Regions from separate parts of the Ottowia pentelensis genome, predicted to be linked through region 3. Evidence: predicted binding sites of a transcription regulator. Region 3 holds the regulator's gene; each other region holds the start of a gene.
The links. Region 3 encodes HrcA, which represses chaperone genes, less so after heat shock. Its sites were predicted from a motif close to TTAGCACTCNNNNNNNNNGAGTGCTAA; they were not measured.
Positions count from the first base shown of each region.

Region 1 (10,565 bases), 790 kb from region 3:
CAGATCAAGCGCAATCAGCTATCAAAAGCATAGTTGACGTGCCACCGGACGTGCAAGCCAGCCGCCACGCCATGCTGGAGCTGGCCGAGGCCGTGCGCGCGGACGCGGGCATCAGCGACGTGGTGCACATCGGCATCGGCGGCTCCGACCTGGGGCCGCGCGTGGTGGTGCAGGCGCTGCGCGCCAGCGGCTGCGTCAGCGGGCCGCGCCTGCACTTCGTCGCCAACATGGACGGCCATGAGCTGGCCGCCGTGCTGGCGCCGCTGCAGGCCGCGCGCACCCTGTTCATCGTGGCCTCCAAGACCTTCGGCACGGCCGAGACCCTGCGCAACGCGCAGTCCGCGCGCGACTGGTTCGTGGCGCAGGGCGGGGGCGAGGTGGCGCGCCACTTCGTCGCCGTCAGCGCCAACCGCGCGGCGGCGGCGGCCTTCGGCGCCGGCCGGTGCCTGGGCTTCGACGAAGGCGTGGGCGGGCGCTTTTCGCTGTGGTCGCCCATCGGCCTGCCGATCGCCATCGCCATCGGCCGCGCCGGCTTCGAGCAGCTGCTGGCCGGCGCGCGCGCGCTGGACGAACACTTCGCCGGCGCACCCCTGGAGCGCAACCTGCCGGTGCAGCTGGCGCTGCTCGACCTGTGGTATCGCAACTTTCACGGGCTGGCCAGCCGCTGCGTGGCACCGTACCACCACGGCCTGCGCGGCCTGCCGGCCTGGCTGCAGCAGCTGGAGATGGAAAGCAACGGCAAGGGCGTGGACGCGCGCGGGCGGCCGCTGGGCTTTGCCAGCGCGCCCGTCACCTGGGGCCAGGCCGGCAGCAACGGCCAGCATGCGTTTTTTCAGATGCTGCACCAGGGCAGCGACGTGATACCGGTCGAGTTCGTGCTGGTGCGCGACGATGCCCACGGCCTGCCCGGCCACCACGACAAGCTGCTGGCCAACGCCCTGGCGCAGGCGCGTGCGCTGATGTGCGGCCAGGCGGGCGACGCGCCGGAGCGCCACTTTCCGGGCAACCGGCCGTCGACCGTGCTGCTGCTGCCCGACCTGTCGCCACACAGCCTGGGCGCGCTGCTCTCGCTTTATGAGCATCGCACCTTCGTGCTGGGCTCGCTGTGGGGCCTCAACAGCTTCGACCAGTGGGGCGTGGAGCTGGGCAAGCGCCACGCCGGCGCGATCGAGGCGGCGCTGCAGGCCCACACCGAAGGCAGCACGCTCGATGCCTCGACGGCGGGCCTCCTGGCGCGGCTGCGCCAGCCCTGATCGGCGCGACTCACACCCAGTTGCCATCAGCGCGTTGAGAACGCTGGGCGGGTGGTGACGCGCGCCAAGGGGCTTGGGTGGGCAGCTTCGCTCCTGTCCCCCGCTGTCCGTCTGCGACGGCCATCTCCACCTTGACCTCGCTGCGCTGCCCGCCCAAGCCCCTTGGCGGGAGGCGGCGGTCACGCATCAGGCGGCTCGCTCGGCGCGCGATGCCACGGATCAGGCCGTTGGGGCGCCCGGCGCAGTGAAGTCAAGGCGGAGCCGGCCGCAGGCCGGTGGGGGACATGAACGGAGCCGGGCGCCCCGACGGCCTGATCCCGCCCCGCGGGGCCGGCATGTTTTATCGTATCGAATGCGAAACGGCATCAGAACGCCGCGGGCCGCCACTTGAGCAGGCGCTTTTCGAGCCGCGTCAGAATGAAGTCGGCCACCAGGGCGACGGCTGCCAGCAGGATCATGGCGGCAAACACGCCGCTGGCATTGAAGGCGCCCTGCGCGGTGGAGATCAGCAGGCCCATGCCCTGCTTGGCGCCCAAAAATTCGCCGACCACCGCGCCGACCAGGGCAAAGCCGAAGCTGACGTGCAGGCTGGCCAGGATCCAGGACATCGCCGACGGAATGACGACCGCGGCCGTCACCTGGCGCGGCGAGGCACCCAGGATGCGCGCGTTGGCGATCAGGTACTTGTCGGCCTCGATCACGCCCTGGAAGGCGTTGCCGAACACGACGAAAAACACCATGACCACGGCCAGCGCCACCTTGGAGGCCATGCCCAGGCCCAGGGCGATGACGAACACCGAGCCCAGCACCACGCGCGGGATCGAGTTGGCGATCTTGATGTAGATGCTGAACACGTCGGCCAGCAGCTTGTTGCGCCCCAGCAGGATGCCGAACACGATGCCGCCGATGCCGCCGATCAGAAAGCCGATGATGGTTTCTTCCAGCGTCACGGCGATCTGCACCCACAGCGGGCCCTGCGAGGTGCCGTCGCGCACCCACTCGACGATCTGCTGCCAGATCAGCGAGGGCTGCGAATAGAAGAAGGGGTCGATCCATTTGCGGCTGGCGGCCAGCTCCCAGCCGCCCAGCACGACGAACAGGAACAGCAGGCGCAGGCCGATGATGACCCACTTGCGGCGGCGCAGGGCGGCCTGGGCGCGCAGCGATTCGCGCGCCAGCGCTTCGTCGCTGAGCGAGGCGGGCACGGCGGCCGCGCCGGTCGGATGGGCTAGGACAGCGGTAGACATGACGAATGCTCGGTCAGTGGATGGAGACTTCTTCGCGCAGGTCGGCCCAGATGCGCTTGGACAGCTCGATGAAGTTGGGGTGGTAGCGCACCTCGGCCATCACGCGCGGGCGCGGCAGGTCGATGGTGTAGACGCGCTTCAGGGTGGCCGGGCGCGCCGACAGCACGAACACGCGGTCGGCCAGGGCGATGGCCTCCTCGATGTCGTGCGTGACGAAGACCACCGAGCCGCCGGTGCCGCCCCACAGCTTGAGCAGCTCGTCCTGCATCAGGGTGCGCGTCTGCATGTCCAGCGCCGAGAAGGGCTCGTCCATCAGCAGGATCTCGGGGCGGTTGATGAAGGTCTGCGCCAGCGCCACGCGCTTGCGCATGCCGCCCGACAGCTGGTGCGGGTAGTGCTGGTCGAACCCCTGCAGGCCCACGCGGTTGATCCACTGCGACGCCAGCTCGTGCGCCTGCGCGCGCGGCATGCCGCGAAACAGCGGGCCGGCCGACACGTTGTCCATCACGTTGCGCCACGGAAAGACCGCGTCGGCCTGAAACACGAAGCCGATGCGTGGGTCGATTCCGCTCACTGGCTGGCCCATCACCTGCACCGCGCCCACGGTGGGCTGCAGCAGGCCGGTGATCATGTTCAGCGTGGTCGACTTGCCGCAGCCCGTGGGCCCGACGATGGCGACGAACTCGCCGCGCGCCACCGCCATCGTGAAGTTGCGCAGCGTCACGGTGGCGGTGCCGTCGCCCGAGATGAAGCGCAGCGACACGTCGTCGAACTCGATGGCCGGCGCGGCGCCGGCGGACACTTCGGTGGGGCTCATGGTCACTTGGCGGCCGGCAGATAGGCGTTGGTGTAGGTCTTGGACAGGTCGATGTTCTTGGCCTTGACCTGAGGCTTGAAGGTGGACAGCACCTTCAGCACCGTCTCCGGCCCGCCCTCGGGCATGCGGCCGTCGGTGGTGAACATGGGCAGCGAGGACTTGATGGCGGCCACGTACATGGCCTTGTCGTTGCCGTAGTAGTCGCGCGGCATCTTGTCGGCGATCTCCTCGGCGCTGTGCGTGTGGAGGTACTGCATGGTCTTGGCAAAGGCGTGGGCCAGCTTGGTGGCCTGCTCCTTGTGCGATTCGGCCCAGGCGTTGGACACGTACAGGCTGGGCGCCGGGTACAGGCCGCCCAGCGCCGCCTTGGTGCCCTCTTCGGTGCGCATGTCCACCAGCACCTGGGCATCACCCGTCTTGAGCAGCTGCGACACCGTGGGCTCGGTGGTCATGCCGGCCTGGATGCGGTCCTGCTTGATGGCGGCGATGAAGCTGTTGCCCGCGCCCACCGGCAGCAGCGAATACTCCTTGGACTCCACCCCCTGGCGCAGCGCCAGGTAGCGCGTCAGAAAGTCGGTGGACGAGCCCAGGCCGGTCACGCCCAGCGTCTTGCCCTTGGCATCGGCCATGCTCTTGAAGGTGGGCGCGGCCTTGGTCGACACCATTTCCACCTCGCCCGGCACCTTGCCGAACACGGCGATGGCCTCCACCTCCTTGCCCTTGGCCTGCAGGTCGATGGTGTGGTCGTAAAAGCCCACCACGCCCTGCACGGCGCCGGCAATGAGCTGGTTCTCGGCATCGACGCCGGCGGGCTGCGACTGCAGCTCGACATTCAAACCTTCGTCCTTGAAGTAGCCCAGCGCCTCGGTCAGCTTGGCGGGCAGGTAGATGATCTTGTTGATGCCGCCCACCATGATGGTGACGGTGTTGGCGTCGGCCGCCTGCGCGGGCAGGGTGCCGCCCAGGGCCAGGGCGGCGGCGATCAGGCTGAGGCGAAGAAGCGGGGTTTTCATGACATGGTCTCCTGTCGGTTCAAGTGAGGACATCGCCCACTGTAGAAACCGCCTTCCTTCATCCAGCTTTCGCCGCAGGTGCGCAATGACTGGGGTTTTCCCTGATCTCGCGGTGACCGGGCTGCCCCGGACGCCTGTACCGCGCCGCCGCCGAATCTCTAGAATTTCTCCGTCATGAAGCTGCTGCTGATCGAGGACAACGCATCGCTGGCGCACTGGCTGGCCCAGCTGCTGCGCGAGCAGGACTTCGTGGTCGACTGCGTGGCCGACGGCGAGGCGGCCGACCAGCTGCTGCGCCAGCAGCGCTACGACGTGGTGCTGCTGGACCTGAACCTGCCGCAGCTGTCGGGCAAGGGCGTGCTGCGGCGCCTGCGCGAGCGCGGCGACGGCGTGCCGGTACTGATCCTGACGGCCAGCGCCTCGCTGGACCAGAAGGTGCTGTGTCTGGAGATCGGCGCCGACGACTACATGGTCAAGCCGATCGAGGGGCGCGAGCTGGTGGCGCGCATCAAGGCGCTGGTGCGCCGCCAGGTGCCGGGGCGCGCCAACACCCTGTTGTGCGGCGACCTGGGCTACGACCTGCAGACGCGCCAGTTCAGCCTGGCCGGCGCGCCGCTGCCGCTGCCGCCGCGCGAGCGCGCGCTGCTGGAGACGCTGATGCTCAAGCAGGGCAGCACGGTGTCCAAGCAGACCCTGCTGGACGGCCTGTTCGACCTGGATGACGAGGCCGGCGTGGACGCGCTGGAGCTGTACGTGCACCGCCTGCGCAAGAAGCTGGACGCCAGCCAGGCCACCATCATCACCCTGCGCGGCGTGGGCTATCTGCTGCGCCTGCGCGAGGGCGTCTGAGCCCGGACGATGGGCATGTTCTCCAGCCTGCGCCTTCGCCTGGCGGCTTGGCTGCTGCTGCCGCTGTCGCTGTTCGTGGCCGTCAGCGCGTACTTCAGCTGGCGCAACGCGGCGGCCGTGGCCGACTACGTGCAAGACCACGACCTGCTGGCCTCGGCCAAGGTGCTGTCCGACCGCCTGATCTGGGACGGCGACGCGGTCGAGGCCAGCGTGCCGCCGGCGGCGTTGGCCCTGTTTGCCTCGCCCGCGCACGACCAGGTGTTCCTGAGCGTGACGGCCGCCGACGGCCGGCCGCTGGCCGGCATGCCCGGCTTTCCGCTGCCCGCGCGCCGCCAACTGCAGGGGCCCGATCGCGCGCAGTGGTACGACGCGCAAATCGAGGGCCGGGCGGTGCGCGCCGTCATCACCGAGCGCGCCATGTACGACGTGGCTGGCGCGCGCGCCATCACCATTTCCGTGGCCAAGACCACCGGCAGCCGCGACGCCATGGTGCGCACGCTGTGGTGGCCGACGCTGGAATACCTGCTGGCGGCGCTGGCGCTGGCGCTGGTGCTGACGCCGCTGGCGCTGACTTGGGAGCTGCGCCCCGTGATGCGCCTGGGGCGCCAGCTGGCGCGGCGCGACCCGCTGCACCTGGACTTCGCCGTCGACGCGCGCAGCCTGCACAGCGAGCTGCGGCCGGTGGGCGAGACCATCAACCAGTTCGTGCGCGAGCTCAAGGCGCACGCCCAGGCGCAGCGGCGCTTCATTGCCGACGCCGCGCACCAGCTGCGCACGCCGCTGGCGCTGCAGGCCTCGCAGATCGAGTTCGTGCGCTATGCGCGCGAGCACCGCACCGACTGGGACAACCGCCGCGCCGACATGGACGAGATCTGGCGCGAGATGCAGGCCAGCAACCGGCGGCTGGTCGCCGTCACCAACCAGCTGCTGCTGCTGGCGCAGGCCGAGCACGCCGACGCCCAGACGCGGCTGGTGCCGGTGGACCTGGGCGCGGCGGCGCTGCACTGCACCGAGCAGCTGGCCGCGCTGGCCGACCGCCGCCGCATCGACCTGGGGCTGGACGCGCCCGAAGCCGGCACCGCCTGGGTGCTGGCCGAGCCGGCGCTGCTCGACGCCCTGATCGCCAACCTGCTGGACAACGCGCTGCGCTACACGCCCGAGGGCGGGCGCGTGACGGTGGGCGTGCACCGCGCCGGCGCGCAGGTGGCGCTGACGGTGGACGACAACGGCCCCGGCATCCCGGCCGAGGCGCTGGAGCGCGTGTTCGACCGCTTCTATCGGCTGGCCGAAGGCAGCGAAGGCACCGGCCTGGGCCTGGCCATTGTGCGCGAGGTGGCGCGCGGCTGCGGCGCCACCGTGACGCTGCAGGCCCACCCCGGTGAGGCGCATGGCCTGCGCGTGCGCGTGCTGTTCGCGGCGCAAGAAAAACCCCCGCGGGCCTGAGGCCGGCGGGGGTTGTGGGGCTGGGGCCGGCGGCCGCCGGCTTCAGCCGGCAGCGCACGCGGTGCAGCGCGGGGGGATTACATCATCCCGTCCATGCCGCCCATGCCACCCATGCCGCCCGGCATGCCGCCGGCGGCGGGAGCGTCGTCCTTCGGCGCCTCGGCCACCATGGCTTCGGTGGTCAGCATCAGGCCGGCCACGGAGGCGGCGTTCTGCAGCGCGGTGCGCGTGACCTTGGTGGGATCCAGGATGCCCATCTCGATCATGTCGCCGTACTCGCCGTTGGCGGCGTTGTAGCCGAAGTTGCCCTTGCCATCCAGCACCTTGTTGACCACCACGCTGGCTTCGTCGCCGGCGTTGTAGACGATCTCGCGCAGGGGCGATTCGATGGCTTTCAGCACCAGCTTGACGCCGGCGTCCTGGTCGGCGTTGGCACCCTTGATGGTGCCGGCGGCCTGGCGGGCACGCAGCAGGGCCACGCCGCCACCGGCGACGATGCCTTCTTCCACCGCAGCGCGGGTGGCGTGCAGGGCGTCTTCGACGCGGGCCTTCTTTTCCTTCATCTCGACCTCGGTGGCGGCACCGACCTTGATCACGGCCACGCCGCCGGCCAGCTTGGCCACGCGTTCTTGCAGCTTCTCACGGTCGTAGTCGCTGGTGGCTTCCTCGATCTGCACGCGGATCTGCTTGACGCGCGCCTCGATGTCGGCGGCCTTGCCGGCGCCGTCGATGATGGTGGTGTTTTCCTTGCCCACTTCGATGGTCTTGGCCTGGCCCAGGTCGGCCAGGGTCACCTTCTCCAGCGACAGGCCGACTTCCTCGGCGATCACCTTGCCACCGGTCAGGATGGCGATGTCTTCCAGCATGGCCTTGCGGCGGTCGCCGAAGCCCGGCGCCTTGACGGCCACCACCTTCAGGATGCCGCGGATGGTGTTGACCACCAGCGTGGCCAGGGCTTCGCCCTCGACCTCTTCGGCCACGATCAGCAGCGGACGGCCGGCCTTGGCCACGGCTTCCAGCGTGGGCAGCAGGTCACGGATGTTGCTGATCTTCTTGTCGAACAGCAGCACGTAGGGGTTGTCCAGCAGCGCGGCCTGCTTCTCGGGGTTGTTGATGAAGTAGGGCGACAGGTAGCCGCGGTCGAACTGCATGCCTTCGACCACGTCCAGCTCGTTGTCCAGGCTCTTGCCGTCCTCGACGGTGATCACGCCTTCCTTGCCGACCTTGTCCATGGCGTCGGCGATGATCTTGCCGATCGACTCGTCGCTGTTGGCCGAAATCGAGCCGACCTGGGCGATTTCCTTGCTGGTGGTGGTGGCCTTGCTGGCCTTCTTCAGCTGCTCGATCAGGGCCGCCACGGCCTTGTCGATGCCGCGCTTCAGGTCCATCGGGTTCATGCCGGCGGCCACGTACTTCATGCCTTCGCGCACGATGGCCTGGGCCAGCACGGTGGCGGTGGTGGTGCCGTCACCGGCGTTGTCGCTGGTCTTGGAAGCGACTTCCTTGACCATCTGCGCGCCCATGTTCTGCAGCTTGTCCTTCAGCTCGATTTCCTTGGCGACCGACACGCCGTCCTTGGTCACCGTGGGGGCGCCGAAGCTGCGCTCCAGCACCACGTTGCGGCCCTTGGGGCCCAGGGTGGTCTTGACCGCATTGGCCAGGATGTTCACGCCTTCGACCATGCGGGCGCGGGCTTCACCGCCGAAAACTACGTCTTTTGCTGCCATGTTGTTGGCTCCGAAAAAATATGAATGAATAAAGGCTCTAACGCAGGTGGATCAAGCGCGAGCAGCTATGAAAATATGAGAATCTGATCGGTTGGGGACAGAGCAGCCGCTCGCTGCGCGAACGTCTGGTCTGTCCCGCAAATCACTTGGCTTCGACGACGGCGAACAGGTCGTCTTCCTTCATCACCAGCAGCTCGTCGCCGTCGACCTTGACGGTCTGGCCGCTGTACTTGCCGAACAGCACGCGGTCGCCGACCTTCACATCCATCTTGATGCGGTCGCCGTCTTCGTCCATGCGGCCCGGGCCCACGGCCAGCACTTCGCCCTGGTCGGGCTTTTCGGCGGCGTTGTCGGGAATGACGATGCCCGAAGCGGTCTTGGTTTCGTTCTCCAGGCGCTTGACGATCACGCGATCGGCGAGGGGACGCAGTTTCATGGATGCTCCTAAGTGGATGGTATGAAAGGAAATTTCGCTTGCTCGGCCCGGCGCGTGCGCGGCAGGCCGCAACGATCGGATGGGGAAGATGCCGGTTTGTTAGCACTCAACTCCAACGAGTGCTAATCATAAGGGCAAATGGCGCGGATTCAAGAGCAAAAAAAGGCCCGGCGCCACGGCTTCGAAGATCGGGGCCGGGCGCCGGGCGGGCCGGTGAGGTCAGCGGCACGCCGTTTGGGCGCGCCACGGTAGGCGGGTCAGGACGTCGCGCCCTGCAGCCGGCCCTGCGGCGCATCCAACGCGTCGCGCTGGAACACGCCCAGCACCACCTGCCCCGCCATAGCCAGGGCGCCGACGATGAACACCACGTCGCCGTAGGTGCGCACCCAGCGCAGGGTTTGCAGCAGGGGCTGCTGCATGAACTCCTCGCTGCGCGCCCACCACAGGCCCTCGCTCACGCTGGCGCCGAACTGGATCAGGCCGATGGGCAGCAGGCTGGTGACAATCATCAGCACCAGGCCACCGTTCAGGCCACAGAAGGCGGTCTTCATCAGCCGTTCGCTGAACACCAGGTTCGGGCGGATGTAGCGCAGCACCAGCAGGGTGAAGCCCAGCGCCAGGAAGCCGTAGACGCCAAACAGCGCGGCATGGGCGTGCACCGGCGTGGTGTTGAGGCCCTGGATGTAATACAGCGAGATCGGCGGGTTGATCATGAAGCCGAACACGCCGGCGCCCAGCATGTTCCAGAACGCGACGGTGACAAACGCCACCAGCGGCCACTTGAGGTTTTCCATCCAGGGCGCGCGGCTCTTCAGGCGCCACTGCGACCAGGCCTCGTGGCCCAGCACGATCAGCGGCACCACTTCGAGCGCGCTGAAGGCGGCGCCGACGGCCATCACGGGCGTGGTGGTGCCGGCGAAGTACAGGTGGTGGAAGGTGCCGGGGATGCCGCCCAGCATGAACAGCGACGCCGAGGCGAGACTCGCCGAGGTGGCCATGGAGCGCGAGACCAGGCCCATGCTGCTGAAGACGAAGGCCAGCGCCGTGGTGGCGAACACCTCGAAGAAGCCCTCGACCCACAGGTGCACCACCCACCAGCGCCAGTACTCCATGATCGACAGGTTGGTGCGCTCGCCGTAGAACAGGCCGGCGCCGTAGAACAGGCCGATGGCGCCCACCGAGGCCGTGAGCAGCGCCAGCAGGTTCTTGTCCTCGCCGGACTTCTTGAACAGCGCGGGCGTCACGCCGCGCAGCATCAGCACCAGCCAGAACAGGATGCCGACCCACTTGAGGATTTGCCACAGGCGGCCCAGGTCGACGAACTCATAGCCCTGGTGGCCCAGCCAGAAGCTCCACTCGGCCGGCAGCTTGTGCGCGATGGCCAGGTAGTTGCCGATGAAGGAGCCGACGCAGACGACGACCAGCGCCCAGAACAGGACATCCACGCCCAGCTTCTGATACTTGGGGTCCTGGCCGCCGTTGATGATGGGCGCCAGGAACAGGCCGACGGCCAGAAAGCCGGTGGCGATCCAGAACAGCGCCGCCTGGATGTGCCAGGTGCGCGTGAGCGCGTAGGGGAACCACTGCGACACGTCGATGCCGTAGAAACGCTGGCCTTCCACCGTGTAGTGCGCGGTGAAGCCGCCGATGAACACCTGGAAGACGAACAGGCCCACCACCAGGAACAGGTACTTGCCCAGCGCGCGCTGCGAGGGCGTGAGTGCAAAGCGCGTCAGGGGGTCGCGCGCCGGGGCGACGGGGTCGGACTCGTCGTGCTTGC
Region 1 is NZ_OZ224513.1:903,740-914,304, forward strand. Features, by position in the region: gene pgi (glucose-6-phosphate isomerase) at 1-1,253, shown strand, start outside; gene ACWHMB_RS04330 (ABC transporter permease) at 1,619-2,500, opposite strand; gene ACWHMB_RS04335 (ABC transporter ATP-binding protein) at 2,514-3,317, opposite strand; gene ACWHMB_RS04340 (ABC transporter substrate-binding protein) at 3,320-4,330, opposite strand; gene ACWHMB_RS04345 (response regulator) at 4,505-5,179, shown strand; gene ACWHMB_RS04350 (sensor histidine kinase) at 5,195-6,622, shown strand; gene groL (chaperonin GroEL) at 6,700-8,349, opposite strand; gene groES (co-chaperone GroES) at 8,492-8,785, opposite strand; gene ACWHMB_RS04365 (nitric-oxide reductase large subunit) at 9,043-10,565, opposite strand, start outside.
Region 1: the regulator HrcA is predicted to act here: its motif matches at 8,885-8,911, upstream of groES (co-chaperone GroES).

Region 2 (10,565 bases), 1.4 Mb from region 3:
ACCACCGGACGGAAGCCTTCGTGTCTTCCACCAGATTGGCCAAGGATGGCTCGTCTGGGCGAGCATCCTCCGGCCGGTTGTCATGAACTTCGATCAGGCGGAGGCCAAGTCGATTGAACGCCGAGTCACCTGTCTCGCTGTCCTCACCGAAATTCCGCCTGCTCCACTCCGAGATCCCCGCGTTGCAGGAGTCCACGGCAGCGCCGCTCGACGAGAGGCTAATGCTCAGGAGTGGCTTGGCCGGCAGCAGCGAGGCAACATCGTCCAGGGCCTTGCCTACTTGTGCTGGGCTAAAGCCCTTGGCCAGTCCCCCGACGGTGAGGCCGAACTCGTTGCCGAAGGGTTCCTGCCGAGCGCGCGCGTTGATCGCGGAGAGCGCACGCGAGTTCCACATCACGGACCAATAGTCAGAACTGCATTCAACTGCGACGAAGGCGTGCTGCTCAATGCCGTCGGGCCCCCTGACGGCCAAGGACAGGAAATCAGGCACGAAGTCGGGGTCCAGCAGTGCAGCTGCAGGACAGGGCATCGCGCTGTCGAGGGCGCTCAGGAGGACTTCTTGCGCGCCGCAGTGCCAAGCTAGCCGCAACGGATGAAGGGGCGACAGCAGGATGGCGTCGAGTGTCGAGGAAAGCGTCTTGGCGCTGGCTTCGTAGGACGCGATGCCCACGATGTCGGACCAACAAGCGGCGTCACGATCATTAATCCACCAGGCGAGATATGCATCCAGGAAGGCTGCGACCTCCTCCCTGAACGTCGGGTCATCCCGGTGCCACTGTCCGAGAGCTGCTTGCGCAGTGAGGCCTGCGTTGTCGACACCACGAACGCGCGCAAGGATCGCGCGGCGGGCGTCAATGTAGGCTTGAGGCGGGTTCAACTCGTCGCGGGCAGGACGAGGGTCACTGACGAAACGGCCCTTGGACACCAACGGGCCGCGCTCTGATGACCACTCCAAGCGAGACCACACCAGCGCATAGTCGGGGCCGAGGACTATTGGCCGCCATGAGTCGCTGCAGGTTGGTTCTTCAAGAATCCAGCTCTCCAGGACTGCGCAGCGCGCCACCCTGTCCACTTGCACAAGTGCGCGCTTTTTGAGCCGATTTTCGCCGACAAGGCGCTCAAACTCGCTTGCGCAGCCCGTGATGCGGACGTCCACTGATGGAAGGTTGACAAGGCAGCTTTCGTGTACCGCGCGACCGGCTACGATCCTCTCTAGCTCGAGCTTGAGGCTGCATTCTGAGGACGCCTCTACCTCCACGGTGAATCGGCCACGCGCGACCTGACGCACGTCAAGCTGCAGTTCACCATCCAGGCCTGCTGCATCCTTGCTGAAGAGCGTGGCCTTCGGTGATAGCTGAAGCCAAGATGCAGTGAACACGTCGAGCAGGTGACGGCCAGGCCCGTCAAGTTCAATCGTGGTCTCGATAGCCGGCCTTCCAACTGCTGGCTTGGTCGGGCGCTTGGCGAGCGATATCTTGCTTGCTGTACGGGCCTGGATGTGGATGCCCGGATCCCACGATTCAATGGCCAGTACCTTGGCACTGGCTGCCTGCGTCCCTTCAACGAGCGCCACAACCCGCGCCGGAGCCTTGTGCTTCGGAATATCGAAGGTGCAATCGACACCACTCGTTCCCAGGGTTAGCCCGCGAGAGTCCTTTCCCCTTGCGCTGTTGCCTACCTTGCGTTCAAGGACGATGTCGATCGACTCCGTAGCCGCAGGATGGCTCACCCTCACATCGGCCTGGCTGGAGACGATGAAGACACCGCCGACGCGAATGGGCGTCAAGGCGTTGAGTACCTCGATTTCAAGGCTTGGCTTCTCGGGGCGAGACTCCTCGAGCAGCTCAATCCACCGCTCCGCTGTCAACAAGTGCCACCAGTCTGGTGGCGGGGCCAGTGTTGGGCCTAGCGAGGTCGAGTAGTAGGCTGCGGGCGCACGCCCAAACGCGGAGGCGATGTCGCAAGCCTGCCTGATGAACTCGTCAAATTGCAGGAGCGCGTCACGTGTTGCCTGGTCGCCGGCGTTCTCCGTGGCGCGGTCGAGTCCTGCCTTGAAGCCATCCTCCAGTGCCGAGGCAAGACAAGCCAAGGCTTTCCGCTGGAGGTCGGCTTGTATTTCATGACCTTCTACAGGCGGAACCCCGCATGCAGCGCACACCCGGACTATTGCCGATTCCTTGCCCCATGGCCGGCTCGCGGCAAACAAGCGGGCGAAAACCCGCCATGCTCCGGCCCTGGAACTGCGATCCTGATCCAGCTCGTCGGCAGCTCTCGCTGCTGCCTCGACGAGCATGCGCACGCCACCTGCATCCGAAGAAACCCCGAGGTTACCTATGCCGTCCGTGACTATTCTCTGCACGAAGGAGTCTCCCCACCACTCCTCGAAGGTCGCCATGCCTCGGCTGGCCAATGCGCTGACGCCGATGGCCTCGGTTGTCGTCGAGACGGAGAGATCCATCTGCTGGCCGGGCGGGACGAGCGCCAAGAAGCTCGGGGCAGCCGGGGTGTTTCTGACCGTCAGCAAGTGGCCGTGGTCGCACCTGCCTGAGGCTCCTACTGGTGGATTCTGGTCAACCAGCTTCGACTTTGGAACCTGGAGAAGCACTGGCAAGCCGAGATCGTCACCGCCCGATCCCGAGGGCACCAAGAGCTCGAATACTGGGTCAAGGATTTCAAGCGGCGGCCCACGAAACACCACGCGGGTCTCCTGGGAGGAAGCTGATGCGCCGAGACGCTCGTGCGCCAATGCTCGTACCTGATTCGCCAAGTATTCAGCCAACGTGATCATGCGCGGTCTCCAGGCCTGGCGGCGGCCCTCGTGTCAAATGGCGGCAGCACCAGCATCCCGCTCTCTGCATCTGGACTGTCCAACACCAGGCTTAGCAGCCGGAGCTGGTGCCCGAGGTCGCTAGAGGCAACCTCGTCACTTCCGATGACGATCCCGTAGCGAGCCAAGTGTTCACACAGGCGATGAACCGATCGCGCGCCGCCTGTCTCGAACAAGCAGCAATGAGCCATGGCAATCACTGCGACCGGCCCCATGGCGACGATCCATCGGGAACGAGGGTCATTGGATCGCTTTCTGATGCAATAACCCTGATCGTAGCCCCGCATCACCTCCTGGGCAGTCTGTCTCTGGCCTGCGGCATGCCGGATGAACTCGAGCATGTTCATGCCAATGCCCTTTGAACAATTCAAAACCTTTGCCTCGCTCTCGCCAAGATCGTTCACCTTCTCCGCGAGATCCAATCCGATCAGCGCAGCCTTGTGCTGATTGACTGCTGCCCGTAGTGCTTCCCAGCCATCTTGCGTTGAGAGGGGTATTTCGAATGGCGACCCAATTTTTTCCAACCCCCACAAGACCGCATTGATGTTCATCCGGGCATCAAGATAGCGGGCGACGGTTTCCTTTGCCCGGTCCAGGGCAGCAGTCCCGTATCGGAAGTACGAGATCCGCTTTGGATAGATGGTCGGTGGTGCTTCGCCGCCGCGCATGGCGGACCGGACGTATGTCCATCCAAGACAGTTGACCTCGCAGAGCCACAAGACATGTGCTGCGGCACCAATCCGAAGCACGGATTCAAGCAACGTGATCCATTGCCGTCTGGTCATTTGGTCCTTGACCCTCAGTACTGCCACGAGGTCGCGACAAAACTGTCGGGCGGGGTAGCTTTCAGGTGGCTTCTCGTTGTGGAACGACGATGGCCACGATGAATCCTTTATTGGCACCAAGGCCCATTGGGCGTCGTCGGGCCTCCACGCGACTAGCTCGCCTTCCAGCCATCGGGCCCACACATCGTCCGAGCTATTCACGCTCAGCGCGTCGAACAACTCCTGCCAAAGCGCATCCGCGTCTGCACGGGATGGTGACCCCATCATCACCATTCGCTCGATGAGGTTGCCTGGCGACCAGGGTTGGCCGCTCAGGCGCGCACTTCCCGAAACACGAGCAGCCTCTGGAACAAGTGGAGTCAACTGGAGAAATCGTTTCTGGGACTGGTTAGGCAACTTTGGGCTTTGCACCGCGCCCTGGAGAACTCGAGACCACGCCTCAGCGCCGAGGCTTGCGTCCTCCGGCCGCTTATGCGCCTCGAGGCGCCTCATCAGCTCGCGCCCCAAGATCGGAACATCCCGTTCCTTCAGGTCCGACATGCCTATGCGACGATAGAGCGCGGCTACCAGCACCTCCGAGCTTGCGTACTCAGGCGCGGGATGAATAGCCAAGTCGGACTCGTCGAGGCAGGGGTGATCGGTTTGCCAGGGAAACTCCAGGAATCTGTCCCACGTAGTCATTCGCGTCCCTCGATCGTCAAGAAGCGACTGCCCATCATCTCGATCTGGAGTCCGGCCACGCCAAGATCCATGATCGAGTCCGCAAGGCTGTCCTCGTCGCGAACGATCGGGCCTGAGAGCGTCGCCTTGGTTGCGTCGATGAGCGCGTTTACTTCCCGAGGCAGGGATGCGCGCGACAGGCCGGCCGAAATCAGCTCAATCGCGCGATAGAGCTCGAACGTGAGGGCAATCGCATGTTCGCGTTGGCCCTTTCCCACCTTCAGGTAGCGTGTTGATGACCAAGGTCGATCTTCCGTGTCATCGTCCAGCGGTCTGATCGATTGCTTGCTTGTCACCAGGGACGCGCGGAGGGCTACTGGAGCGGCAGGCTGGCCAAAAGTCGTAGTGAGCGGCACCTCAAACTTCTCGCCGTTGTTCAAGAGCCGTTGGACATCTCGCGCTGCCCGCAGCAACGCGTCCCCTTGCGATGCTCCGCGGTCCTCCGCAATCCCCCGGAATCGTTTCAAGAGCATGGCGTCGCGAGTCACCGCGGATCTCGTGCCCAGGGTGCGGCGCACCAAGCGACTGGCGAAATCTCTCAGCGCGTGTTGTATACGAGTTGCAGCGTCCGGCCGCCGCCGACGCAGCGCGGGAGTTGACAGTTCCCGATCGAGATCGGCGAGCCGTCCAAGCAGTTCCACTTCGGCTGGCGACATGCATCGATGCTTCACAAGTGCGTCCCTGCCGGCGCGAACGGACTGGCTCAAGTAGGCATCAAGGTCTCGGAGCCTCACTCGTTCCGAAGCGTTGATCTGAACCTGGTCTGCTGGGTCGGCCAATGCTGGGTCCAGTGAATCGCACAAGCCCTCGAGCAGGCCCTCGATCATTGACGGAGGTTTGGACGTTCCGCCAGCACGGAGGAAGTAGTAGAGGCCCATTGCCACATGGTCGTGTACCAGGCCAACCTCCTTGATATCTTCGTGGAGGCGCCGCGCAGATCGCTTGTTCCAACTGCCAAACAGCTGGTGTTGGTACTGGTGCGCAACCAGGGTGTAGATGGCCGTCGAACGCTTGGAGTCGGGCTTCGACCCTTGCCGGGACTGGTCTAGGTCAACAAGCTTTGCTGCCCACTGGCAAGGGCTGAGGTTGGATGCTCCAGCGCCCTCGGCTGCTTGCCCCGAGAGCAAGAACGAGACGAGCGTGAAGAAGTCTCGAAATGTCCAGCGCTTGGCTGTGGCCAGCTCGTGCCACCGAAGCACGGTCAAAAAGTTTGATGCTGTGTCTCCCGTGGACAGGACTTGCCTGCTCCGGCAGAACGGACAAAGGTTCTTCGCTTCACATTGGCCATACGTTGGCCACGAGTCTGCATCGAGTGCCTTGGCAAGTATCGTCAATGCTGGCGCGGGGTCGCCGTCGCGCGTCTTCACCAGCAGAGATTCGATGTCCATCGGCCAGACAGCGACGCTGGGATACGCCTGTAGAGGCCAGCATGCCTCGGCGCCCGCGCCTTGCGCGACTGCCCTGATCGTGGCGGCGAGGAGCGCCTGGATATCCGCCGGCCCTTGATCGGTGGCGTGCACCATTGCGTCATCGAGCACGCCTCTGTTCACGCAGGAAAGGTAGATATCTCCTTCCGGCGCGCCGTGCAATGCGTCTGCAAGTTCCTGCACCAGCAACGCCGCTCTTGAGCTGTGCGAATTGGGCTCGAGCGAGGCATCTTGAACGATGCTGATGTTGTGCTTGCGCGTGGACGTTGGCGCCAGCACGCTGGCTCGCGCCACGCGCTGAAGTGCCTTTGCGCCGCCGGGTTGCAGCTGCTCGCGCAGCGTCGCCACCAGTGTGCCGCCGGATCCTAGCTCGTGGTCAAGCCATTCGATGGTCGACTCAATCGCTTCCGTCTTTCCGTTCCCAGGGCCGCCAACCAGGAGGACGATCCCTGGCGTCTTGTCTGGGCGGCTGGCAATTGCTTGTGTCCAGGCATGCAAGCGCCTCAACAAATGAGTTTGAAGGACATCACGGGTGGGACGGCCACTCCCTGCCTCAAAGAGTCGTCTCACCCCGCCGGCCTGATTGCCAGACCAATCCCGGAGGCCTGCCGGGAATGCCGGCTCATTCGCTTTGCTTGCGTCTTCGGTCATCTCCCGTCCTCTCCCTTGCCTTGATCAAGCCGCCTGCGCCTCGACGACTCCTGATTCCTGGTCCAAATCCACCTCTGGATCCAGTTTGTGCTTCTTGATCACGAATTCGAGCGCCTTGCCCAAAGCGAGCCCGAGGAGCGGCGGCACGGCGTTGCCGACTTGCGTATAGCGGGGACATTCCTTCGTCCGCCGGTCGCCACCTGTCGTGTACTTTCCCTTGAACGCGAACCAGTCCGGGAACGACTGCAGGCGGGCGTACTCGCGGACCGTAAGGATCCTGGGGTCACCGAAGTGGAGGATGTCGTCTGGAAGCGTCGTGATCGTTGGTGCCGGCTCATCCGCGGACATCGGGTAGATACGATGCTTCTTCAGCTTGAACGTAGCGCGGTCCTGATCATTCATGCGGACGCCTTGCCGGCAAGTCCGGATGATCTCGGAAAATCGAGACCGGACTTCGTCGGAGTGCCGTGCCAGGCGCATGCTATCCATGGGCTCTTGGCCCATGCCACGCCGCATCAAAGTCTGGTAGCTGCTTCGCGAGCGACGGCCGTCGTAGGCAACCTCGAGGAATCCTCGCGGGGACACGGGATCCTTGCATTCCTTGAGGTCCCAGATCGCCCCATTGCGGCCGAAGATCGAAAGGTCCCCGATTGCCTCGATTGCGGTCACTGGGGCTGACAGTCCGAGGCTCGACAGGAATGCCTCGCGATGTGAGCGGAGGCGCTCGAAGACCTGGGCAGCAAGTGGTCTGGTGGTTGCTTGCCGGAATCGTTCCTTGAGGAGCCCGACGACGATGAGTCGGGATCGCTTCTGGGGCACGCCGTAGTCAGTGGCGTTGACGATCCTGGCCTCGACGTCATAGCCAAGCGTTGAAAGCTCGGTGACGAGCCGTTCAAGGAAGGATCCCGTGATGCCACTCGCGAGCTTTCCGTTGAATACCGGTGAGCTGCCATGTGCGACGGCCATTCCTGGCACATTTTCAAGCAGGACGGCCGTCGGCCGGACGATCGTGACGACCTCCAGATACTTGGTGAAAAGCTGGTTGCGAGGGTCGTCTGCCTGCCGCCGCCCCGCAAAGCTGAAGCCTTGGCAGGGTGGGCCACCTGCGATCAGGTCAATCTCCTCCGCCGCGAGCGACTCGAGCTCGGTCCGGTGTGCGGCCAGAAGCTCGTCAATCCCGCAAGCTTGCTTGGGAAGCCACTCTGGCCACTGGAAGCGCCGCAAGCCGTTGCGCGGCTCGTCAATCAGATTCGCCTTGAACGTCGCGAACGCCATTGCATCCTTCTCGATAGAGAAGAGACCTTGGTGGCCGGCAGAGGCCAAGCCGAGCGACAGTCCGCCACAGCCTGAAAATAGGTCGACAAATCGAAGCACGATCGCGCTCTCAGTAGCTTTGCAGTCCGCTGGACCGCCAAAAATGATGAAGCTTACCTTGTCTGTCTGGCGGTGATCGGTTGCGAGACGAAGGAGCGGTTGCGGAAGCTGCTGCCGTCCGCGCACCTCCACTGAGTGGCGCAGTCCAGTCTGGGGCCATCTTCCTCCGACATGGCGAAGATACTCGCGGCTCAATTTAATCCGGATTAAATAACATCAACCCCAAGATTTGGGCTAAGTTCGGAAAAATCGCGCGGTGAGCGGCTCCCCGTACGGAAAGCCATGCTAAGTCGTTGATTCAAAAAAACTTGAGTTCAGAACTCAATGAAAAAAGTTCAGAACTCAGTGACGATCGACAGCCGCGCCGAGCCCGCTGCCGCCAGCCGGGACACGATGGGGGGAACTCGCACCTTGGCACTCAGTCCAAGTGAGTGCTAAAATACCCGATCGTGGTGAAAGGATATTCAAGGATGACATCTGTGGACAAGAGCGCACCGGCAACCGCTGTCGCCCTGGCCAACCCGTGGGCGTTGGTGCCCCCTCTGGGCAATCTGGACGCCTACATTACCGCCGTCAACCGCCTGCCCCTGCTCACGCCTGAGGAGGAGCAGCGCTACGCGCGCCAGCTGCGCGAGGACGACAACCTGGAAGCCGCCGGCCGGCTGGTGTTGTCGCACCTGCGGCTGGTGGTGTCGGTGTCGCGCCAGTACCTGGGCTACGGCCTGCCGCACGGCGACCTGATCCAGGAGGGCAACGTGGGCCTGATGAAGGCCGTCAAGCGCTTCGACCCCAATCAGGGTGTGCGCCTGGTCAGCTACGCGCTGCACTGGATCAAGGCCGAGATCCACGAATACATCCTGAAAAACTGGCGCCTGGTCAAGGTGGCCACCACCAAGGCGCAGCGCAAGCTGTTCTTCAACCTGCGCTCGATGAAGCAGGGCTTCAAGGTCGAGGATGCGACCGACGACATCACGCACCGCGACGCGCTCACGGCCGCGCAGGTCGACGTGGTGGCGCACGCGCTGAGCGTCAAGCCCGAGGAAGTGCGCGAGATGGAAACGCGCCTGTCCGGCGGCGACGTGCTGCTGGACCCGACGCCCGCCGACGGCGACGGCGAGCACGCCTTCGGCCCCATCGCCTGGCTGTCGGACGACCGGCACGAGCCGACGGCGATGCTCGAATCGGCCGAGCGCGACCGCCTGGCCACCGACGGCATCGCCGGTGCGCTCAAGAGCCTGGACGAACGCAGCCGCCGCATCGTCACCGAGCGCTGGCTGAACGTCAACGACGACGGCTCGGGCGGCATGACGCTGCACGAGCTGGCGGCCGAGTACGGCGTCAGCGCCGAGCGCATCCGCCAGATCGAGGTGGCGGCGATGAAGAAAATGAAGACCGCGCTGGCCGAGTACGCCTGAACCGGCGCGCCCCCGCACACGGCCCTGTCGCTATCATGGCGGCAGGGTTTTTTGCATCAAATAGGCCTATGGCCGGCATGCAACAAGCGCGAACAGCTATAAATTTCATAGTTTCTGCCTGATCGACCCCATGACCTCTTCCTACCTCCGCCGCCGCACCGCCCTGGCCGGCGTCGCCCTGCTGGCCGGCCAGGCCATGCTGCCCGCCGCACACGCCCAGGCTACCGCCTGGCCCGACCGGCCGCTGCACCTGATCGTCGGCTTTCCGGCCGGCTCCTCGCCCGACCTGACGGCGCGCGCCCTGGCCGAGCCGCTGGCCAAGGCGCTGGGCCAGCCGGTGATCGTCGAGAACAAGGTGGGCGCCGGCGGCAACATCGGCGCCAACGCGGTGGCCAAGGCGCGCGGTGGCGACACCATTGGCCTGATGATCAACGGCAACCTGACCATTGCCAAGCTGCTCAATCCCGCGCTGCGCTACGACCCGGCGACCGACTTCGCCCCCATCAGCCTGATCGGCGTGGCGCCGCTGGTGCTGGTGGCGCCCGTGAACGCCCCGGGCGCCGACGCGCGCGCCTTCCTGGACGCGGCGCGCGCCGCCGGCAACACATGGAGCTACGGCTCGCCCGGCGTCGGCACGGTGGGCCACCTGGGCATGGAGCTGCTGAAGGCGCGCACCGGCATCGCCCCGGTGCACGTGCCCTATCCTGGCTATTCACAGGTGTTCAGCGGCCTGGTGCGCGGCGAGCTGCAGTTGTCCATGCTGCCGCCGGCGCTGGCGCAGACCCAGATCGCCGCCGGCAAGCTGCGCGGCATCGGCGTGACCAGCGCCGGACGCAGCCCGCTGGTGCCCGAACTACCCAGCCTGGCCGACGCCGGGGTGAAGAACTTCAACCTCGAGATCTGGAACGCCGTGGTGGCCCCCGCCAGCATGCCGCCGGCCCACGTCGCCAAGCTGGCCGAAGTGCTGGGCGCCATCGTGCGCACGCCCGAGATGCGCGCGCAGCTGTTTCAGCAGGGCTGGCAGGCCGTGGGCTCGGCGCCCGAGGGGCTGGCCAGCCGCATCAAGGCCGACACGCAAACGCTGGGCGCCATCATTCGCGCGCAGAACATCCGCGTGCAGTGAACCGGCGGGCCTGCGGATTCAACTGGGGGCGTCGCAGGCGCGCGCGGGGCCGGCGCCCACGGGCTGCGCGTCGGCATGCCCCGACTCGGGAAATGGCTCCAGCCGAATCATGTTCTGCGTGCCGGCCGCGCTGTCGAACGTGCCCCCGCCCTTGGCCAGGAAGCAGAAATTCTCGAACGGCATGGGCGGCTGCCGGCCCAAGTCGCCGAAGCGCGTGGCCTCGGGGCCGATGTATTCGCCGAT
Region 2 is NZ_OZ224513.1:3,136,891-3,147,455, forward strand. Features, by position in the region: gene ACWHMB_RS15140 (ATP-binding protein) at 1-2,788, opposite strand, end outside; gene ACWHMB_RS15145 (hypothetical protein) at 2,785-4,293, opposite strand; gene ACWHMB_RS15150 (hypothetical protein) at 4,290-6,410, opposite strand; gene ACWHMB_RS15155 (DNA cytosine methyltransferase) at 6,435-7,979, opposite strand; gene rpoH (RNA polymerase sigma factor RpoH) at 8,255-9,199, shown strand; gene ACWHMB_RS15165 (Bug family tripartite tricarboxylate transporter substrate binding protein) at 9,330-10,322, shown strand; gene ACWHMB_RS15170 (hypothetical protein) at 10,341-10,565, opposite strand, start outside.
Region 2: the regulator HrcA is predicted to act here: its motif matches at 8,196-8,222, upstream of rpoH (RNA polymerase sigma factor RpoH).

Region 3 (10,565 bases):
CTTTCCAGCCCGTGCGCGGCCGGCGTCGGCAGGCGCTCCAGCTGCACCTCGAAGGCGCCGCCGGCCATGCCCAGCTCCTGCATGGCCGCCGTGACCGCAGCCGAGAGGCGCGGCGCGGCCTGCGCGCGGGCGCGGCTGATCTGGCCGGCCAAGCTGTTGTAGGCGGATCGGGCCTGCTCCAGCCGGGCTTGCAACTGCTGCAGATCGCCGGCCGATTCCAGGCGCTCCAGTTCGGCGCGCCAGCCGGCCAGCAGGCCGGGCAGCTCGGCGGGCGGGCGGCGATGACGGCGCGCCAGCGCATGCCATTGGCCGATGCGCTCGTCCAGCGCGGCCAACTGCTCGGGGTCGGGGTTGGCGTGCCGCAGATAGGCGTGCAGGCTGCGCGCGGCGTCGCGCAGTTGGGCCTCGGCGGCTTGCAAGGGTTCGAGCAGGGCGCCGAACTCGGGCTCGATCGCGGCCGAGGCCTGCAGGGCCTCCTGGGCCTGCGCCAGGGCCGACAGCGCGCCGCCCTCGTCCTCGTCGCTTTCCAGCGCGCGGCTGGCAGCCAGCGCGGCGTCGATCAGGCTCTGGACGTTGGACAGGCGCGCGTGCTGCTGGCTCAACTCGTCCCATTCGCCCTCGCGCGGCGCCAGCTTGTCCAGCTCACTGATCTGCCACAGCAGGCGCTCGCGCTCCTGGGCCAGGCTGTCTTGCGCGCGGCGCGCCGCATCCAGCGCCGCCTGCGCCTGCTGCCAGGCCTGCCAGGCCGCCAGCAGCGGCGCGCCATCGACGCCGGCGTAGGCGTCCAGCAGGGCGCGCACGGCGGTGGGGCGTGTCAGGCTTTGCCAGGCGTGCTGGCCGTGGATGTCCAGCAATTGCTCGCTCAGCTCGCGCAGCTGCGCCACCGTGGCGGCCGAGCCGTTGATCCAGGCGCGGCTGCGGCCGGCGCGGTCGATGCTGCGGCGCAGCAGCAGGGCGCCGTCGGCGCTGTCCATGCCGTTGGCCAGCAGCCAGGACGTGCAGGCGGGCGGGGCGTCGAACTCGGCGCTGATCTCGCAGCGCGCCTGGCCCTCGCGCACCCACAGCGCGTCGCCGCGGCCACCCAGCACCAACTGCAGCGCGTCGATCAGGATGGATTTGCCGGCGCCGGTCTCGCCCGTCAGCACCGAGAAGCCGGCCTGCAGCTCCAGTTCGAGGACGGGCACGATGACGAAGTCGCGCAGGCTGAGGTGACGCAGTGCCATGGCTTCAGCCGCCCTTGTTCCAGTGCAGCTTTTCGCGCAGGGTGTCGAAGTAGCTCCAGCCCTGGGGGTGCAAAAAGCGCGCGCGGTGCTCGCTGCGGCGCACGATGATGCGGTCGCCGCGGTGCAGCGAGGTAAGGGTCTGCATGTCGAAGCTGGCGCTGGCGTCGCGCGCGGCCACGATCTCGATGGCGATCTCGCCAGGGTCGGCCAGCACGATGGGCCGGTTGGACAGCGCATGCGGCGAGATGGGCACCAGCGCCAAGCCCGGCAGCAGCGGGTGCAGCAGCGGCCCGCCGGCCGACAGCGAGTAGGCCGTCGAACCCGTGGGCGTGGCGATGATGATGCCGTCGGCACGGTAGTTGGCCACGAAGTGCCCGTCCACCTCGACGCTCAGCTCGACCATGCCCGAGGCCGCGCCGCGGTTGACCACCACGTCGTTCATGGCCAGGGCCTCGAACACGCAGGCGCCCTCGCGCTTGACCCAGCCCTGCATCAGCGCGCGAGGATCGTCCTCGAAGGCGCCCGCCAGCATGGCCGGCAGCAGCCGCGCGTAGTCGCCCAGCGGGATGTCGGTGATGAAGCCCAGGCGCCCCTGGTTGATGCCGATCAGCGGCGTGCCGTGGCGCGCCAGCTCGCGCCCCACGCCCAGCATGGTGCCGTCGCCGCCCACCACCACGCACAGCTCGCACTGGGCGCCGATGCCCGCCAGGTCGAGCGTCTGGAACTGTGTCAGGCCGGTGCTGGCCGCGGTGCGATCTTCGAGGCTGACCTGGCAGCCCTGCTGCTGCAAAAAGGTGCCGATCTCGGTCATCAGCTCGCGCGCCGGCTGCGCCGCCGACGCGCTGGAAGCGTCCTGATATTTGCCCACCAGGGCAACGCGCGTGAACTTCAGGGCCATGAGGAAATTACATCATAATGGGCCGCGATGACGGCCTCTTTTTCGTGCAGATTGAACTGGTGAAATCCCCCGGCTCCATGCTCGATGACCGGTCGCGGCGACTGCTCAAGACCCTGATCGAGCGCTACATCGCCGACGGCCAACCCGTGGGTTCGCGCACGCTGTCGCGGGCCTCGGGGCTCGATTTGTCGCCGGCCACCATCCGCAACGTGATGTCGGACCTGGAGGAGCTGGGCCTGATCGCCTCGCCCCACACCTCGGCCGGGCGCGTGCCCACGGCGCGCGGCTACCGTCTGTTTGTCGACACCATGTTGACCGCGCAGCGCGCGCAGCTGAGGGCGCCCGAACTGCCCGCCGAGCAGCCGCAAAAGGTCATCGCCAGCGCGGCCCAGTTGCTGTCCAACCTGTCGCAGTTCGTCGGCGTGGTGATGGCGCCGCGGCGCAGCACGGTGTTTCACCACATCGAGTTCCTGCGCCTGTCGGAGCGGCGTCTGCTGCTCATCATGGTGGCGCCCGATGGCGACGTGCAAAACCGCGTGCTGTTCACCGAGGCCGACTATTCGGGGTCGGAGCTGACGCAGGCCTCCAACTACCTCAACGCCAATTTCTCCGGCATGACCTTCGAGCAGGTGCGCGCGCGCCTGACGCAGGAGGTCGACCGCCTGCGCGCCGAGATCGCCACGTTGATGCAGGCGGCGGTGCAGGTCGGCTCCGAGGCGGCCAGCCAGGGGCAGGGCGAGGTGGTCATCTCGGGCGAGCGCAACCTGCTGGCCGTGAGCGACTTCTCCAGCGACATGAGCCAGATGCGCCGCGCGTTCGACCTGTTCGAGCAGAAGGCTCAGCTGATGCGGCTGCTGGACGTGTCCATGCAGGCCGAGGGCGTGCGCATCTTCATCGGCGGCGAAAGCCAGACCGTGCCGGTGGAAGAGCTGTCGGTGGTCAGCGCGCCCTACGAGGTCGATGGCCAGGTGGTCGGTACCCTGGGCGTCATCGGCCCCACGCGCATGCACTACGACCGCATGATCCAGATCGTGGACATCACCTCGCGCCTGGTGAGCAACGCGCTCAGCCAGGGCAAACCGGGCAGCCCCTAGAATCGGCCCCGGTCGGGGCGTTAGCTCAGTTGGTCAGAGCAGGGGACTCATAATCCCTTGGTCGTTGGTTCAAGTCCAACACGCCCTACCACGGTGATGCGCCTCATGGGTGACGTGCCGCTTGTCTGCGGGCGAGATCCGGGTCGCATTCGTACCAGCCTTTGCTCTGGTTGACGATCCGCACCACCAGCAGCATCACCGGCACCTCGATCAGCACGCCGACCACGGTGGCCAGCGCCGCGCCGGACTGGAAGCCGAACAGGCTGATGGCGGCCGCCACGGCCAACTCGAAGAAGTTGCTGGCGCCGATCAGCGCCGAGGGGCAGGCAATGTTGTGCTGCTCGCCCGCCTTGCGGTTGAGCCAGTAGGCCAGGCCAGAGTTGAAGAGCACCTGGATCAGGATCGGCACGGCCAGCATGGCGATGACCAGCGGCTGGCGCAGGATGGCCTCGCCTTGAAAGGCGAACAGCAGCACCAGTGTCAGCAGCAGCGCCGCGATCGACAGCGGCCCGATGCGCTCCAGCGCCCGATCGAAGACCGCTTGACCCCGGCGCAGCAGCGCGCGGCGCCAGAGCTGCGCGAGGATGACCGGGATGACGATGTACAACAGCACCGACACCAGCAAGGTATCCCACGGCACCGTGATCGCGGACAGCCCGAGCAGCAGGCCGACGAGAGGCGCGAAGGCGAACACCATGATGGTGTCGTTCAGCGCCACCTGCGACAGCGTGAACGCCGGGTCGCCCCCGGTCAGCCGGCTCCAGACGAACACCATGGCCGTGCAGGGCGCGGCGGCCAGCAGGATCAGGCCGGCCACGTAGCTGTCGAGCTGGTCGGCCGGCAGCCAGGGCGCAAAGACCTGGCGGATGAAGATCCAGGCCAGCAAGGCCATCGAGAACGGCTTGACGGCCCAGTTGACGAACAACGTCACGCCGATGCCGCGCCAGTGCTGCCTGACCTGGCCGAGGGCACCGAAGTCCACCTTGAGCAGCATCGGGATGATCATCACCCAGATCAGCAGGCCCACGGGCAGGTTGACCTGGGCGATTTCCATGCGGCCGATGGCCTGAAACACGCCGGGCGCGAGCTGGCCCAACGCAATGCCGCAGGCGATGCACAGCAGCACCCATACGCTCAGGTAGCGCTCGAACAGGCTCATGGATGGCGGGCTGCCTTGGCTCATGACGCTTTCCAGTTCGCCAAAGCCCGCAGACGCTCCACCCCCACCGGCTCCTCGGTCAGCAGCGGCACGACGGCGTGGCGCCGGGCATGTAGCGTGACCACGGCGTCAATTTCGCGCAGTTCGTTGCGCGCGCGCTGGCGCAGTAGCTGGGACTGCGGGTGCGCGGCCGCCACACTGTTATTGACGACCCAGGCCCAGGGTTCAATCCCCGCGCGGCGCAGGTCGTCTTGCAGGTTCGCCGCTTCCAGCACGGGCGTGGTTTCGGCCAGGGTGACGATAAGCACCTTGGTCTGCTTCGGGTCTTGCAACTGCATCATCGGCGTCGTGAAGTGAACGCCCGTCTCGCCCATCTGCCGGGCGATGTCGCGGTGGTAGGCGCCGGTGGCGTCGAGCAGCAGCAAGGTGTGGCCCGTGGGCGCGGTGTCCATCACCACGAACTTCCTGCCCCCTTCGCGGATGGCGCGGGAGAACGCCTGGAACACCGCGATTTCCTCGGTGCAGGGCGAGCGCAGGTCTTCTTCCAGCAGCGCGCGGCCTTCGGCATCGAGCTGCGCACCCTTGGTGTCCATCACATGCTGGCGATAGCGCGCCGTGGCTTCCTGGGGATCGATGCGACTGAGCGCCAGATTGGGCAGTGAACCTTCCAGCGTATCGGCCAGATGCGCGGCCGGGTCGGATGTGGTCAGGTGCACGGGCAGGCCGCGGCTGGACAACTCTACGGCGATGGCGGCAGCCAGCGTGGTTTTGCCCACACCGCCCTTGCCCATCACCATGACCAGCCCGTGTCCATCGGCGGCGATCTCATCGACCAGGGCGGACAAGTCTGGCGCATTGATCTGGTCGGGCAGCTCGATGGCGGCAGGGCTATGCGTGATGTCGGTATCGATCAACAGATGATGTAGCGCATCAAGGCCCACAAGGTTGAACGGCTTGAGCGCGATTTGATCCCGAGGCAAGGCTTGGAGTACCTGCGGAATGGCCGCCAGTGTGGCCTGCTCTCTTCGGTAGATGGCTGTGGCCAGAGCGTCGTTTGCGGCCTCGCCGGCAGGGAATACGCCGTTGATGACCAGGTATTGCTGCGACAGGCCGATGGCGGCCAGTTCTTCATGGGTGCGCGCCGCCTCGCGCAGCGTGGGGCGCTGCGCACGGGCCACCAACACCATCCGGGTGCGCAGAGGGTCGGCCAACGCCTCTACCGCAGCCTTGTACTGGCTGCGCTGTTTTTCCAGGCCTGCCAGCGGCCCCAGGCACGACGCATCGCCTTTGCCTGCTTCCAGAAAGCCACTCCATGCGCCCGGCAGTTGCAGCAGGCGGATGGTGTGGCCGGTGGGGGCCGTGTCGAAAATGATGTGTTCGTAGTCCTGCGTCAGCGCCGCATCGGTCAGCAAGGCCGTGAACTCGTCGAAGGCGGCAATTTCCGTGGTGCAGGCGCCCGACAGGGATTCCTCGATGCCGCGCACCACGTCGTCGGGCAGCACGCCACGCACCGGCCCGGCGATGCGGTCGCGGTAGGCCTGCGCCGCCGCCTGCGGGTCGATCTCCAGCGCCCACAGCTTCGGTATGGCAGAAATCGCCGTGATGCGGTTGCCGATCGTCTCACCGAACACCTGCCCCACGTTGGAGGCCGGGTCGGTGCTGACGAGCAGCACACGCTTGCCCTGGGTTGCCAGTTGCACGGCCGTGGCGCAGGCGATGGAGGTCTTGCCGACGCCCCCTTTGCCGGTGAAGAAAAGGAAGCGGGGCGGCTGGGTCAGGAAGTGCATGTGCTCTCCTCGTTCAGCAGCAACGGCCGCCGGAGCAGCAGGCGCCTTGGGCTGGGGCGGCTGTGGGCGCCTCGATGCCCGCCCAGCGGGCCAGTTCGCTGCGGCTGGGGTAGCGGCCGGCCAAGGCCACCTCGCCATCGACCAGAACCAGGGGCAGCGCCTCTTGGCCCGAGCGTTGCAGAAAACCCTTCACGGTGGGGTTGTCGGCGAACACCAAGGGTTGCTGGGCCAGGTTGAAGCGTTCGACCTGGGCGCCGTTTTGCCGGGCCCAATCCACGTTGGCGGCAAAGCTCACCAGGCTTTGGTTCACGTTAACGCCGCATACGCCCGTGCTGCAGCACAGGGCGGGGTCAAAAATCTGGATGTTTGGCATGGAATGTCCTTTCAAATCTGGTTGTTGATGAAGTGACGCTCTTCACTCTTGGCCGATGTTTCGCAACTCGCGTTGCAGCGACATGGCGTCCAGGCGTTGCAGTGGCAGCGACAGGAATAGCTCGATGCGCCGGCGCAGTGTCAGCGCCGCATCCGTGAACGCCTTGCGCTGCTGCTCCTCTGTACCTTCGACGGCCGCAGGGTCGGGCACGCCCCAATGCGCTGACATCGGGCGCCCCGGCCAGACGGGGCAGACCTCGCCAGCGGCGTTGTCGCACACCGTGAAGATGAAATCGAACTCCGGCGCGCCAGGTGCGACAAACTCGTCCCAGCTCTTGCTGCGGTAGCTGGTAGTCGGCATGTGCAAGCGTTCGAGCGTGGCGAGCGCCAATGGGTGCACTTCACCCTTGGGGTGGCTGCCCGCCGAATACGCATGAAACCGGCCTTTGCCGAGTTCGTTGAGGAGGCCTTCGGCCAGAATGGAGCGGGCCGAGTTGCCCGTGCAGATGAACAGGGCGTTGTAGGTTTTTCCCGTGGTCATAAGTGCCTTGCATCAGCAGCAGGATTTGGAGCGCGGCGCGGCGGCGCAGCAGGCCGTGACGGTGCCCGTCGTCGGCACCGCTTCGTTGAAGACCGGGATGTTGCCCAGCGTGTGGAAATGTTCCCAAGCCACGCCCTGTGGGTCGGTGATCCAGTGTTTCTCGCTGCGCGCGTAGCAGCAGGTGGTGGTGCCCTCATCCAGCAGTGCCATGTCGGCTGCCTCGGCGCGGGTCTTCAGCATCGCCAATTCCTCGGCGTCGTCGGTCTGGATGCCCAGATGGTCGATGCCCGGCTTGCTGCCGCGCGTGGAAATGGCGAAGTTGACCGGCGGGTCTTCGAGCATCCACTTGGCGTAGTCGCTCTCGACGCGCGCTGGCTGCGCGGCGAACAGTTGCGAGTAGAAGCCGATGCTGCGGTTCAGGTCATCGACATGCAGGTGGACGTGAAAGCGTTTCATGGCAGTTCCTTTCAGCAGGAGGGGCAGGTGGAGGGAGATTCAGTGACTTCGCATGCACTGCCTTGGCAGCAGTGCTCGCTCAGGTAGCCGAGCAGGCCGTTCATCTGCCCGAAGTCGGCGCGGTAGATCAGGTTGCGGCCTTGCTGCTCGATGGTGACCAGGCCGGCATGCGCCAACTCCTTGAGGTGGAAGGACAGGGCGTTTCGGGCTATGTCGAGCTGTTCGGCCAGTACGCTGGGCGTCAGCCCATCGTGACCGGCGACGACCAGGGCGCGAAACGCCCGCAGGCGCTGGGTGTGGGCCAGGGCGGCGAGCGCGGCAAGAGTTTCGGTTTCATTCATAGTTCAATAATACAATAAATATTGAATTAATAGGCATCTCGGTACTCGACTGCCACGCACGGGGATCGGGTACGCTCACCATCGCAGGCGTTCTCAGCTTCTCATTCAGAATGCCATGCTGCAAGGAAAAGTCATCCCCCATGTTCACAGGCATCATCACCGCCGTCGGCCGCATCGCCCAGGTGCGCGAGCTGGGCGCCAGCAGCGCGCATGGCAAGCAACTGGACATCGAGGTGCCGGCGGGCTACCTGGACGACGTGGCGCTGGGCGACAGCATCGCCATCAACGGCGCATGCATGACGGCCACCGCCATCGACGCGCCGGCGGGGCGCTTCGCCATCGACATCTCGGCCGAGTCGCTGGCACGCACCGCCGGGCTGGACCGGGTGGGCCCGGTCAATCTCGAGAAAGCGCTGCGCGCGCACGACCGGCTGGGCGGGCACATCGTATCGGGGCACGTGGACGGCGTCGGTCGCGTGACCCGCTTCGCGCCGGTGGGCGAGAGTTGGGAGCTGCGCATCCTGGCGCCGCGCGCGCTGGCCAAGTACCTGGCCTACAAGGGCTCGGTCACCGTGAATGGCGTCAGCCTGACGGTCAACGCGGTGGCCGACGGGGCCGAGGGCTGCGAGCTGAGCATCAACCTGATTCCGCACACGGTGCAGAACACGGCGCTGCACACGCTGGCGGCAGGCAGCACGGTCAACCTTGAGATCGACCTGATCGCCCGCTATGTCGAAAGAATGCTGTCGGCGGGCGTCCAGTCTTGATGGGGCGCTATCGAATCGATAGTTTGACCAGGCCCGTGGCCAGCACCGTGCCGCACAGCACGACGGCGCCGCAGCCCAGCATCCAGGGCGTGACGGACTCGCCCAACAGGGTGGCGCCATAGAGGATGGCGAACAGGGGCACGGCGAAGGTGACCGTGAGCGCGCGCGCCGGGCCCATGTCCTCGATCAGGCGAAAGTACAGCACGTAGGCCACGCCCGTGCACAGCACGCCCAGGGCTACGACGGCGCCCCAGGCATGCAGGCTGGGCAGCCTGGCGGGCCACATCCACAGCGCGGGCAGGGCCAGGCCCAGGGCGGCGCCGATCTGGCTGCCGGTGGCCGTCATCAGGGGGTTCAGGCCGTTCAGGTACTTGTGGGTGAAGCTGGCGGCCAGCGCGTAGCACAGCGCGGCCGCCAGGCAGGCGAGCACGGCCCAGGCTGCCATGATGGACGAGCCGCCGCCGTGCGGGACGACCTTGTCCCATGCCAGCATGGCCACGCCGACAAAGCCCAGCGCCAGGCCCACGCTGCGCGACAGGCCGGGGCGCTGCCCCAACCAGGACCAGGCCACCAGCGCGCCGAACAGCGGCACCGTGGCGTTGAGAATGGACGTCAGCCCGGTGGACAGGTGCAGCAGGGCAAAGCTGAACAGCGCGAACGGGATGCCCGAGTTCAGCAGGCCGCAAAACAGCACCGGCCGCCAGTGGCGCCGCAGCGCCGGCCCCTGGCCGCGCGCCAGCATCAGCGGCAGCAGGAACAGCGCCGCCACCGTCACCCGCACCGCGGCGGTCGGCAGCGGGCCGAATTCGCCTACCGCCTGCTGCATGAACAAAAAGGACGCGCCCCAGCTCATGGACAGCAGCAGAAAGGGCCAGGCTTGCGCCAGCGGCAGGGCAGGAAGTCGGCGGGCGGCAAGCGCGGTCATGGTGCGCCAAGTATCGCCGGGCGCCGGCCCTGTCCGCGCCCCGCATTGATGAAGAATGGCCCGGGCATTGATGCGCGCCGTCGATCAATGCAGGCGCTGCCTACAATCTTCGGCCATGCACCTCACACCCAGCATCTTCAAGGCCTACGACATTCGCGGCACCACGCCGACCACGCTGAACGAGGGCGTGGCCGAAGGCCTGGGCCTGGCCTTTGGCACCCAGGCGCTGGCGCTGGGGCAGCAGCAGGTGGCCGTGGGGCGCGACGGGCGCCTGTCCGGCCCCGTGCTGGCGGCCGCCCTGGTGCGCGGTCTGGTGGCGGCGGGCGTGGAGGTGATCGACATCGGCATGGTTACCACGCCCATGCTGTACTTTGCCGCGCATACGCTGTGTGCCAGCGGCATCCAGGTCACGGGCAGCCACAACCCGCGCGACGACAACGGCTTCAAAATGGTGCTGGCCGGCCGCGCCATCTACGGCCAGGACATCCAGGCGCTGCGCCGCACGATGGAGGCCGAAGGCTGGCAGCGCCGCGCCGGCGGCTCGGTGCGCACGCAGGACGTGTTTGCGGCCTACCGCGAGCGCATCGTCGGCGACATCCACCTGGCGCGGCCGATGAAGATCGTCGTCGACTGCGGCAACGGCGTGGCCGGCGCGTTGGCGCCCGCCGTGTTTCGCGCCCTCGGCTGCGAGGTGGTCGAGCTGTTCACCGAGGTGGACGGGCGCTTTCCCAACCACCACCCCGACCCCAGCAAGCCCGACAACCTGCGCGACGTCATCCGGGTGCTGCAGCACACCGATGCCGAGCTGGGCCTGGCCTTCGACGGCGACGGCGACCGGCTCGGCATCGTCACCAAGGACGGCAACACGATCTTTCCCGACCGCCAGATGCAGCTGTTCGCGCAGGACGTGCTGTCGCGCGTGCCGGGCGGCACCATCGTCTACGACGTCAAGTGCACGCAGCGCCTGGGCCCGGCCATTGAGGCGGCGGGCGGCGTGCCGCT
Region 3 is NZ_OZ224513.1:1,692,806-1,703,370, forward strand. Features, by position in the region: gene recN (DNA repair protein RecN) at 1-1,223, opposite strand, end outside; gene ACWHMB_RS08225 (NAD kinase) at 1,228-2,121, opposite strand; gene hrcA (heat-inducible transcriptional repressor HrcA) at 2,199-3,215, shown strand; tRNA gene ACWHMB_RS08235 (tRNA-Ile) at 3,230-3,306, shown strand; gene arsB (ACR3 family arsenite efflux transporter) at 3,319-4,398, opposite strand; gene arsA (arsenical pump-driving ATPase) at 4,395-6,161, opposite strand; gene arsD (arsenite efflux transporter metallochaperone ArsD) at 6,175-6,534, opposite strand; gene ACWHMB_RS08255 (arsenate reductase ArsC) at 6,577-7,074, opposite strand; gene ACWHMB_RS08260 (ArsI/CadI family heavy metal resistance metalloenzyme) at 7,087-7,530, opposite strand; gene ACWHMB_RS08265 (ArsR/SmtB family transcription factor) at 7,542-7,871, opposite strand; gene ACWHMB_RS08270 (riboflavin synthase) at 8,012-8,638, shown strand; gene ACWHMB_RS08275 (DMT family transporter) at 8,646-9,563, opposite strand; gene ACWHMB_RS08280 (phosphomannomutase/phosphoglucomutase) at 9,679-10,565, shown strand, end outside.